3 linked regions of the Azoarcus sp. KH32C genome follow. The protein of the gene in region 3 interacts with the protein of the main gene of each other region in a pairwise test. Links are inferred from orthologs where the notes say so. Each region holds a gene or a part of one and is shown on either strand. Other genes may lie near its edges.

What was found.
Region 1: the proteins of glnK (region 3) and glnL interact in binary tests that used the Escherichia coli proteins (3 or more experiments, as listed by UniProt). The link is inferred for Azoarcus sp. KH32C from one-to-one orthologs.
Region 2: the proteins of glnK (region 3) and AZKH_RS11745 interact in binary tests that used the Escherichia coli proteins (3 or more experiments, as listed by UniProt). The link is inferred for Azoarcus sp. KH32C from one-to-one orthologs.

The regions. Positions count from the first base shown.
Region 1 is NC_020516.1:745,439-748,548, forward strand. The notes cover bases 200-3,110. They hold glnL (nitrogen regulation protein NR(II)), read right to left. Parts: upstream 2,237-3,110; coding sequence 1,163-2,236; downstream 200-1,162. Other genes in these bases: ntrC (nitrogen regulation protein NR(I)), read right to left, coding at 200-1,119; AZKH_RS03320 (DUF4124 domain-containing protein), read right to left, coding at 2,298-2,777; glnA (type I glutamate--ammonia ligase), read right to left, coding at 2,898-3,110. Outside these bases: more of ntrC, read right to left, coding at 1-199.
Region 2 is NC_020516.1:2,691,745-2,695,133, forward strand. Bases 200-3,389 are described here. They hold AZKH_RS11745 ([protein-PII] uridylyltransferase), read right to left. Parts: upstream 2,990-3,389; coding sequence 410-2,989; downstream 200-409. Other genes in these bases: AZKH_RS11740 (TIGR00645 family protein), read left to right, coding at 200-406; map (type I methionyl aminopeptidase), read right to left, coding at 3,008-3,389. Also shown: more of AZKH_RS11740, read left to right, coding at 1-199.
Region 3 is NC_020516.1:4,872,181-4,875,303, reverse strand. The notes cover bases 15-2,912. They hold glnK (P-II family nitrogen regulator), read right to left. Parts: upstream 1,684-2,912; coding sequence 1,345-1,683; downstream 15-1,344. Other genes in these bases: AZKH_RS21910 (accessory factor UbiK family protein), read left to right, coding at 2,818-2,912; AZKH_RS21915 (TorF family putative porin), read right to left, coding at 1,734-2,495; AZKH_RS21925 (ammonium transporter), read right to left, coding at 15-1,329. Outside these bases: more of AZKH_RS21925, read right to left, coding at 1-14; more of AZKH_RS21910, read left to right, coding at 2,913-3,072. UniProt on the Escherichia coli protein: Involved in the regulation of nitrogen metabolism. Regulates the activity of its targets by protein-protein interaction in response to the nitrogen status of the cell.

The DNA.
Region 1 (3,110 bases), 4.1 Mb from region 3 along the record:
GGTCTGCCCGGGTGCCATCACCGTGAGCCAGTGGCAGAGGTTCTCGAGTTGACGGACGTTGCCGGGGAAGGGCTGGGCCTGCAGATACTTGATGGCCGCGTCGGACATGCGCTTCGGCTCGACGCCCAATTCCTGGGCGCTGCGTTGCAGGAAGTGGCGCACGAGGATGGGGATGTCTTCGTGGCGCTCGCGCAGCGGTGGCAGGCGCAGCCGGATGACGTTGAGGCGATGGAAGAGGTCCTCGCGGAAGAGTCCCTGGCGGACGCGATCTTCGAGGTTCTGGTGGGTGGCGGCGATGACGCGCACGTTGGCGCGAATCGGTTGCTGACCGCCGACCCGGTAGAAGTGATTGTCCGAGAGCACTCGCAGCAGGCGGGTCTGCAGCTCGGCCGGCATGTCGCCGATCTCGTCGAGGAAGAGCGTGCCGCCTTCGGCCTGCTCGAAGCGGCCTCGCCGTTGTGCGGCGGCACCGGTGAAGGCTCCGCGTTCGTGACCGAAGAGTTCGGATTCGAGGAGGTCGCGCGGGATCGCAGCGGTGTTGATCGCGATGAAGGGCGCGTCGCGCCGGGGGCTGTGACGATGCAGGGCGCGCGCGACCAGTTCCTTGCCCGAGCCCGATTCGCCGTTGATCAGGACCGTGGCATGGGACTGGGCCAGCCGGCCGATCGCGCGGAAGACTTCCTGCATCGCCGGCGCCTGGCCGAGGATCTCCGGAGTGAGCGCGGTCTCCTCTGGTGCACCTGTTTGGTGCGCGCTTTGCGCAATCGCGCGCTGAACCAGTGCGACGGCCTGGTCGACGTCGAAGGGTTTGGGCAGGTATTCGAAGGCCCCGCCCTGGAAGGCGGACACGGCGCTCTCCAAGTCGGAATAGGCGGTCATGATGATGACCGGCAGTTGCGGGTGCAGCGTCTTGACCCGTTTGAGCAGGCCCAGGCCCGATTCGCCGGGCATCCGAATGTCTGAAATCAACACCTTGGGCGGATGCGTCTCGACTTCGAGCGCGGCAAGGGCCTCGTTTGCCGACGAGAAACTGCGGTGGGGGATGTCCTCACGGCTGAGCGCTTTTTCGAGCACCCAGCGGATGGAACGGTCATCATCAACGATCCAGACGGTGTTCATCTTATGCACTATGTTGGTGCGACCTCGCCTGGCTCTGTTGGGGTCATGCGCGGTCGATTATCGGTAGCAGGATGGTGAAGCAGGTGTATCCCTTGCGGCTCTCCACGTCGATCATGCCCTGATGCTGCTCGATGAAGCTTTGGGCCAGCGACAGCCCGAGCCCGCTTCCGCCTTCGCGGCCCGATACGAGCGGATAGAAGATCTTGTCGCGAATCTCATCCGGAATGCCGGGGCCGTTGTCGATGACTTGCAATTCCAATGCCAGTTTGAAGCGGCGCTTGGCGAGCGTCACCTGGCGGGCGACGCGGGTGCGCAGCTGGATCTCGCCGCGGCCTTCCATCGCCTGGGCGGCATTGCGCGCAATGTTGAGGATCGCCTGGATCATCTGCTCGCGGTCCGCAGTCAGATCCGGGAGGCTCGTGTCATAGTCGCGACGGATTTTCAGGTCGGGAAACTCGGCGAGGATCAGCCGGCGCACGCGCTCGAGGACGTCGTGGATGTTGAGCTGGCCGGGGCGCATCATGCAGTGCGAGGTGAGCAGGCGGTTCATCAGGTCCTGCAGGCGGTCGGCTTCGGCGATGATGACTTGGGTATATTCGCGCAGCTGCGGGTCGGCGAGTTCGCGTTCGAGGAGCTGGGCGGAGCCGCGGATGCCGCCGAGCGGGTTCTTGATCTCGTGGGCGAGATTGCGGATGAGTTCGCGGTTGGCCTGTTGTTGCTGCAGCAGCTGTTCTTCGCGAGCGACCCTGAGTTGGGCGTCGATCGGGCGGAATTCCAGCAGCAGGCTCACGCCGGCCGCTTCGGCCGGACTGACGATGCAGTCGAGGCGTAGCGGTTCGCCGTTCGGACGCGGGATTTTCAGGTCCTGCCCGGTGTAGCTCCAGTTGGTGTTGAGGGCGTTGTTCAGCGCCGCGGACAGGCCGGGCGGATCGCCGAGCAGCTGCGACAGCGGGGCGCCGAGCAGTCGGCGATGGCTCACCGCGAAGAGGTTTTCCGCGCCGGCATTGAGGTAGCGGATCGAAAGGGCCTCGTCGACCAGCACGACGGCGGACGAGAGCAGGTCCAGGCCGGCGAAGGGGCCCTGAAAGCCGGGGGTCTTGGGTGTTGTAGTTGGCATAAGCGTGCTCGAGGATTCCTGTCGCGGGTCTCGCAAAAAGCACGCCAGTCGGTGTGCGTCCTTACCTCAAGTTGCCAATTTCCTTTTTCAGCGCCTCGATGTTGCGCATGTGCGTGTCGACCTTGTCCTGTCGTTCCTGGATGCGGGCCTGCGCGACGGGGAGCTTGCGCTGTGCCAGCGTGAATTGCGCTTCCTGTTCGGCCAGTGCTTTCTGCGCTTCGGCGAGCGCCGCCTCCTCGGTGGCGAGTTCCTTCTCGAGCACCTGGCGGCGCGTGTCGTCGCGGCTGCGCTGGTCTTCGGGAGCGACGCGGGGGAAGTTCGACGGCGTGGATTGCGAAGGCGCTGCGCCGTTCGTCCGCTTGGCGGGCGCCGGCACCGACGAGACCGGCAGGTCTTCGCTCAACTGCTTGCAGCCCCGCCCGGCGCTGCGATCGTTGGTGTAGGTGATCGCGCCGTTGGCATCAACGCACTTGAATACCTGAGCCTGCGCGAGCGGAGCCGTCAGCAGGGTCAGCAGTACCGGAAAGATTCTCTTGTCCATCGAATGGGTCTCAGGGATTCCCGCGGGCCGCCGGGGTGTCGCACGGCTCGATGGCGATTAGACCGCATAAAAAAGGGACGGGCAATGCCCGTCCCTCCTTATTCCAGCGTAATCTTGAGATTACAGGCTGTAGTACATGTCGAATTCGACCGGATGCGTCGTGATGCGCATGCGGTCGACTTCAGCCGACTTCAGGCTGATGTAGGCGTCGAGGAAGTCGTTCGAGAACACGCCGCCGCGGGTCAGGAACTCGCGATCCTTGTCGAGGTACTCGAGCGCCTGCTCGAGGCTGGTGCAGACGGTCGGGATCTTTGCATCCTCTTCCGGCGGCAG
Region 2 (3,389 bases), 2.2 Mb from region 3 along the record:
CGTGAAGTTCGGCAAGGAGATCTATCACCTGTTCGCCAACATCATGGAGGCGAGCGGCGGGGAAATGATCATCGGAGTGTTGTCGCTGGTCGATATCGCGCTGATCATGAGTCTCTTGGTGATCATCATGTTCAGCGGCTACGAGAACTTCGTGTCGAAGATGGAGGATCTGCATTCGCATGCAGACCGTCCGGAATGGATGGGCCATATCGGCTTCTCCGACCTGAAGATCAAGCTTATCGGCTCGATCGTGGCGATCTCCGGTATCGAATTGCTGAAGGCCTTCATGAACGTCGGAAATCTGCCTGACCGCCACCTCGCGTGGATGGTCGGCATTCATTTGACGTTCGTGGTTTCCGGCCTGCTCTATGCGTTGATGGACCGCCTTCACGGCAAAGGGCATTGAACGCTACAGCTGGAGTCGCTCGAGGAGCTCACGCTCGATCTGCAGGACGCGTGAATCGATCGACAGGGCTTGTCCGCTGACCAGGAAGGTATCTTCGACCCGCTCGCCGAGGGTCGCGATCTTCGCGGTGTAAAGCCGGATTTCATGCTGGGCGAGCACCTCGGCCACGGCAAACAGCAGGCCGGGGCGGTCCGCCGCGACCAGCGACAGGATATGGTGCTTGCCTGAATCGTCGGGCTGGATGCTGATCTGCGGGGTGATCGGAAAGTGCTTCACCTGGCGCGAGAGGCGGCCGGTGGCGGGTCGGTCGGGCGCTGCGGGTTTCCTCAGGCGCTCGGTGAGGTCATGCTCGATGAGCGTGATCATGTCCCGGTAATGCAGGTCGTTACCGGGATCCTGCAGGATGAAGCTGTCGAGCGCATAGCCGTGACGGGTCGTATGCACCTTCGCATCCAGGATCGAGAACCCCAGGCGTCCGAAGAAGCCGGTCAGCCGCACGAACAGATCCTTCTGGTCGCGCGTAAAGACCATGACCTGGACACCCTGATTTTCTTCAGGGACGCGCGCCTTGACGACGGGGTCGTCCGTGTCGGGGCGGAAATAGAGCATCCGCGAATGCCAGGCGATTTCCTCGGCCGAGTGCCGCATGAAATAGACGGCATCGAGTTGCTTCCAGAACGCATCCTCCATCCCCGGGCGCAGTCCATAATAACGAAGCAGGGCGCGGGCATTTTCCTGTCGGTCGTCCAATCCGAGAGCTTGCTGCGGGGTGGCACCCCGTAGCAGTTTCTGTGTGGCGAAGAACAGGTCCTCAAGCAGTTTTCCCTTCCAGCCATTCCAGACTTTCGGGCTAGTTCCACGGATGTCCGCATGGGTCAGGAGGTATAGCGCAACCAGTCGACGCTCCTCGCCGACCGTGTCGGCAAACCGGCGAATCACCTCGGGGTCGGACGTGTCCTCCTTTTGAGCGACATGCGACATCGTAAGGTGATGTTCGACCAGCCATACGACAAGGTCGGCATCTTTCTGCGGAAGGTTGTGCGTTTCGCAGAATTCCCGTGCCTCGACCATTCCGAGCTTCGAATGATCGCCCCCTCGTCCCTTCGCGACATCGTGGTATAGCGCCGCGATGTAGAGCAGCCACTGTCGCTCGAAGCCGAGAATCAGCCGGGTCATCAACGGGTATTCGTGCGCATGCTCGCCCATCGTGAACCGTCGAACGTTGCGCAGCACCATCATGATGTGCTGATCCACCGTGTAGACGTGGAACAGGTCGTGCTGCATTTGGCCGACGATCCGGCGCCACGGCGGAAGGTAGCCGCTCAGGATGCCGTACTGGTTCATGCGCCGGAACTCGTGCACGATGCCCCGGCGTTGCTGCAGCATTTCGAGGAAGAGCGCCTGGTTCTTCGGGTCGGCTCGGAAGTTCGCATTGATGCGTTTGCGATTCAGCCATAGGGCACGCAAGGTGCGCGCCGTCATGCCTTTCAGTTCCGAGCGCTGCTGCAGCAGGAGAAAACACTCCAGCAACGCCGAAGGGTGGCGCTCGAAAGTGTCCTCCGTGCGCATGTCCAGCAGCTCGCGCACCGCCTGGAAGCGTTCGTTGATGACGATTGCCGGGCCGCCGCGGTTCGGGAAGATTTCTGCGCCGTAGTTTTGCAGCAGGATCGTGTTCGTCTGCGTGATCTTCTTCGCGTTGACGTAGTAGCGCTGCATGAACACCTCGGAGGCGCGCTTGCCGGCCGTGGCCTCTATCCCGAAGGCGCGCGCGAGCTTCTCCTGATGGTCGAACAAAAGCCGATCCTCTGCGCGACCCGTCAGGTAGTGCAGTCGGATGCGGACGTGCTGCAGGAAGCGTTCGATGCTGCGCAGGTCCGTCGCCTCCGCGCCGGTGATGAGGCGACGGCGGGCAAGATCGCGCCAATTGCGTCCAAGACCGGCGGCACGGGCGATCCATCCGAGCATCTGCAGATCCCGCATTCCGCCCGGACTTTCCTTGCAATTCGGCTCGAGCGCGTATGGCGTGTCATTGAAGCGCGCGTAGCGGTTTTCCTGTTCGAGTTGTTTGGCCTTGAAGAAGGCGCGCACGTCGAGTCGCTCGCGGTATTCGCTTGCGAACCGATCGAACAGCGTTCGATTGCCGGCGAGGAGGCGGGCTTCGAGCAGGTTTGTCTGGACGGTGATGTCTTCGTCTGCAGCAGCGAGGCATTCCTCGATCGTACGCACGCTGTGCCCGATTTCGAGACCAACGTCCCACAGGGCGCCGACCAGGGTGGAAAGGCTGGCCTGGAGCGCACTGTCGGGTTCGGATGGAAGGAGCACCAGCAGGTCCACATCCGAATGCGGGAAAAGCTCACCGCGCCCGTAACCGCCCACGGCGACGAGCGCGGCGTCGGACGGTATCCCGCAAATGCGCCAAAGGTGCAGGACGGCTTCGTCGACGAGGTGCGCTCTGCCGCGCAAGACAGCCGTGGTTCCCGGATGTGCTTCATAGGCGGCACGAATCCGCGCTCCGCCGGCGGCCAGCGATGCGCGTGCATTCGCAATGGCCGCCTGGATCGCGTCGATCGATATCACGTTCATTGCGTCCTTGGCTTCCGCTCAGGATAGAAGTGGGGTAACGAGTGCCGGGGGAGGAGGGCAGTCGGGCGAAACGGTGAGGACCTCGAAGCCCGTCGGAGTCACCAGGATGGTATGTTCCCATTGGGCGGACAGGCTGCGATCCTTGGTGACGATGGTCCAGCCGTCCGGCAGTTCAGAGATCGCGGCCTTGCCGGCATTGATCATCGGTTCAATGGTAAAGGTCATGCCCGGAAGCAGTTCGGGCCCCGTTCCGGCCTTGCCGTAGTGCAGGACTTGGGGTTCCTCGTGGAATTTCAGGCCGATGCCGTGGCCGCAGAACTCTCTTACAACCGAAAATCCGTTGCCTTCGGCGTGCTTCTGAATGATCTGGCCGATATCGCCGAGCCGTGCGCCGGGCTTG
Region 3 (3,123 bases):
GATCGCGACGCCGACGCCCCAGGCCTGGCTGGTGACCTGAGCGGCGAGGTCGAAGGAGCCGACTGCGTTCGCGACGTAGTCGTAGACCCCGGTGCCGCCGAGGTCCGGATCGACGAACACACCGGTCAGCATCGCACCGAGGATGCCGCCCACGCCATGCACGCCGAACACGTCGAGCGCGTCATCGGCACCGAGCATGCGCTTGAGGCCATTCACACCCCACAGGCAGACCACGCCGGCGAGCAGGCCGATCACGAGACCGCCCATCGGGCCGACCCAGCCGCAGGCCGGGGTGATCGCCACGAGGCCGGCGACGGCACCCGAAGCGGCGCCCAGCAGCGAGGGCTTACCCTTCATCATCCATTCGGCGAACATCCAGGACAGGGTGGCAGCGGCGGTCGCGACCATCGTGTTCAGGAAGGCCATCGCGGTCAGGCCGTTGGCTTCGAGGTTTGAACCGGCGTTGAAGCCGAACCAGCCCACCCACAGCATCGAGGCACCGATCATGGTCATCGTCAGCGAGTGCGGGGCCATCGATTCGCGGCCGTAGCCGACGCGCTTGCCGATCATGAAGGCACCGACCAGACCCGCCATCGCGGCGTTGATATGCACGACCGTACCGCCGGCGAAGTCGAGCGCACCCTTCTGGAACAGGAAGCCTGCGGTCGCGCCGGCGGCTTCACCCGCGGCTGCGTCGATGTAGGCATCCGGACCCGCCCAGTACCAGACCATGTGGGCCATCGGCAGGTAGGAGAAGGTGAACCACAGCACCATGAAGAGCAGCACGGCGGTGAATTTCATCCGCTCGGCGAAGGCGCCGATGATCAGGGCCGGGGTGATCGCCGCGAAAGTCGCCTGGAACACCACATAGACGAATTCGGGGATGCCCACGCCCTTGGTGAAGGTGGCCGCGACGGAATCGACGGTGATGCCCTTCAGGAAGACCTTCGATAGGCCGCCGAAGAACGCGTTCCCCTCGGTGAAGGCGACGCTGTAGCCATAGACGAACCACAGCACGATCATCAGCGAGAAGATCACGAAGACCTGCATCAGCACCGACAGCATGTTCTTCGAGCGCACGAGGCCGCCGTAGAACAGCGCGAGGCCCGGGATCGACATGAAGGCGACCAGCGCGGTGGAGATCAGCATCCAGGCGGTGTCGCCCTTGTTGACCGTCGCGGCGGCCGGGGCTGCGGCAGCGGCAGCCTCGGTCGCAGCCTTGGCGGCTTCGGCGACGGCAGCACCCGCAGCCGGTGCGTCATCGGCAAACGCGAGGCCGGTGAAGCCGACCGCCAGTATGGTCAGCAGGATTGCGAACAGTTTTTTCATGGTGAGCTATCTCCCTTACAGCGCGTCGGTGCCGGTTTCGCCGGTCCGGATGCGGATGGCCTGCTCGAGGTCGAAGACGAAGATCTTGCCGTCGCCGATCTTGCCGGTGGCGGCCGCCTTCTCGATGGCTTCGATGACCTGGTCGAGCAGTTCGCTGCGTACGGCGGCTTCGATCTTCACTTTCGGCAGGAAGTCGACGACGTATTCGGCACCGCGGTACAGCTCGGTGTGACCCTTCTGACGACCGAAGCCCTTGACCTCGGTCACCGTGATGCCCTGCACGCCGATCGCCGAGAGCGCTTCGCGCACTTCGTCGAGCTTGAACGGCTTGATGATGGCTGTGACGAATTTCATGTTGGTTTCCTTTCAATCATGCGGGGCAGTGGCCCCGCGGCGGAGCGCAATCAGAACGACTTGGCGACGCTGAAGATCACGCGCGGCTCGGCGATATCGACATGGTTGATGTCGGTGTCGACGTAGTGCAGGCCGAGGGTGACGCCCGCAATCGCCTTGGTTACGCCGATCTTCCAGTCGTTGTACGACTCGGCCGGGCCGGCGATGACCTGGCGGCCGAAGTGGGCGTTAAGGGTCCAGCCGTCAGCGATCTCATAGGCCGCCGACAGGTCGAGATACTTGCTGTTTTCCGAATCCGGCGCGCCGAACAGGTTCGTGAAGGCGTGCGAGTATTTGAAGGTCAGGAACTTGTACGACAGGCCGACGTAGCCTTCGAGGGTGTCCGGGCGCTTGGCGACCGAGGTGCGCCAGGTCTGGGTGTAGCGGCCCGGGTAGACGTATTGCAGCAGGCCGACGTCGTAGCCGAAGTCGCCGACGGTGCCCTTGTAGCCGCCATAGACGTCGACTTCGAGGCTGTTGTGCGAGGACTTGAAGGTGGCGCCGGCGTCGCGCGCGGCATCTTCGCCGTCACGGATCCAGGACACGTTCGAGCCCCACACGCCGACGTACAGGCCGCTCGAATGCGCGTAATCGAAACCGCCCTGCAGCGCCATCTTCTCGTCGGTCTGGCTGATACCGCGGTAGGCGTAGTCGGACACCAGCGAAACGTTGGCCGTGACCGGGTTGTCCGCGGCCTCTTCGGCGAAGGCGGAGCCGGTGGAGAGCAGCGGGAGCGCTGCAAGGACTGCGGTCGCGAGGATGCGCTTGTTCATATTGGACTCCTTGACGAGATGATTTTTTGGCAAGGACTGCTATGCATGCGCCGTGCCAGTTGAGGAATCGGTTGTGCAAGCCATTGATACAAAAAGAATAATCAGTTGATAACGACGTGCGAGCGAATACGACTTTTGTGCAGTTGCACACGGTGCCGCCGGTGATTGCACCATAGCAGTGCATTCATGTGCCGTCATGGTGCGAAAACAGTGCGTTGCGGCCTTGCTTGCCACAAACCAGGCACCGTCAGTGTGCAGAGGCTCGGCGTGCCGACTGGCATGCTAGACTTCTTGCCTTTCCGAAACGCATCTGAGGCTCCTCATGGCTGGTCCGCGCATCCTCGACGAAATCGGCTCCAAGCTCTCGGAACTTGCCGCGAGCAACCCTGCGCGGGATTTCGAAAAGAACGCCAAGGCACTGCTGGGCAGCATGTTCGGCCGCCTTGACCTCGTCACGCGCGAGGAATTCGACGTGCAGCGCGAACTGCTCGCCCACACTCGCCAGAAGCTCGCCGAACTCGAAGACCGTGTGGCCGGGCTCGAGCGCGAACTCGCACGCGCCCGCGACGAGGCCTGATCCGCTGCGGTCGACGGGCCGCGTTTCAGCATTCTGGAATAACTTCTTGTC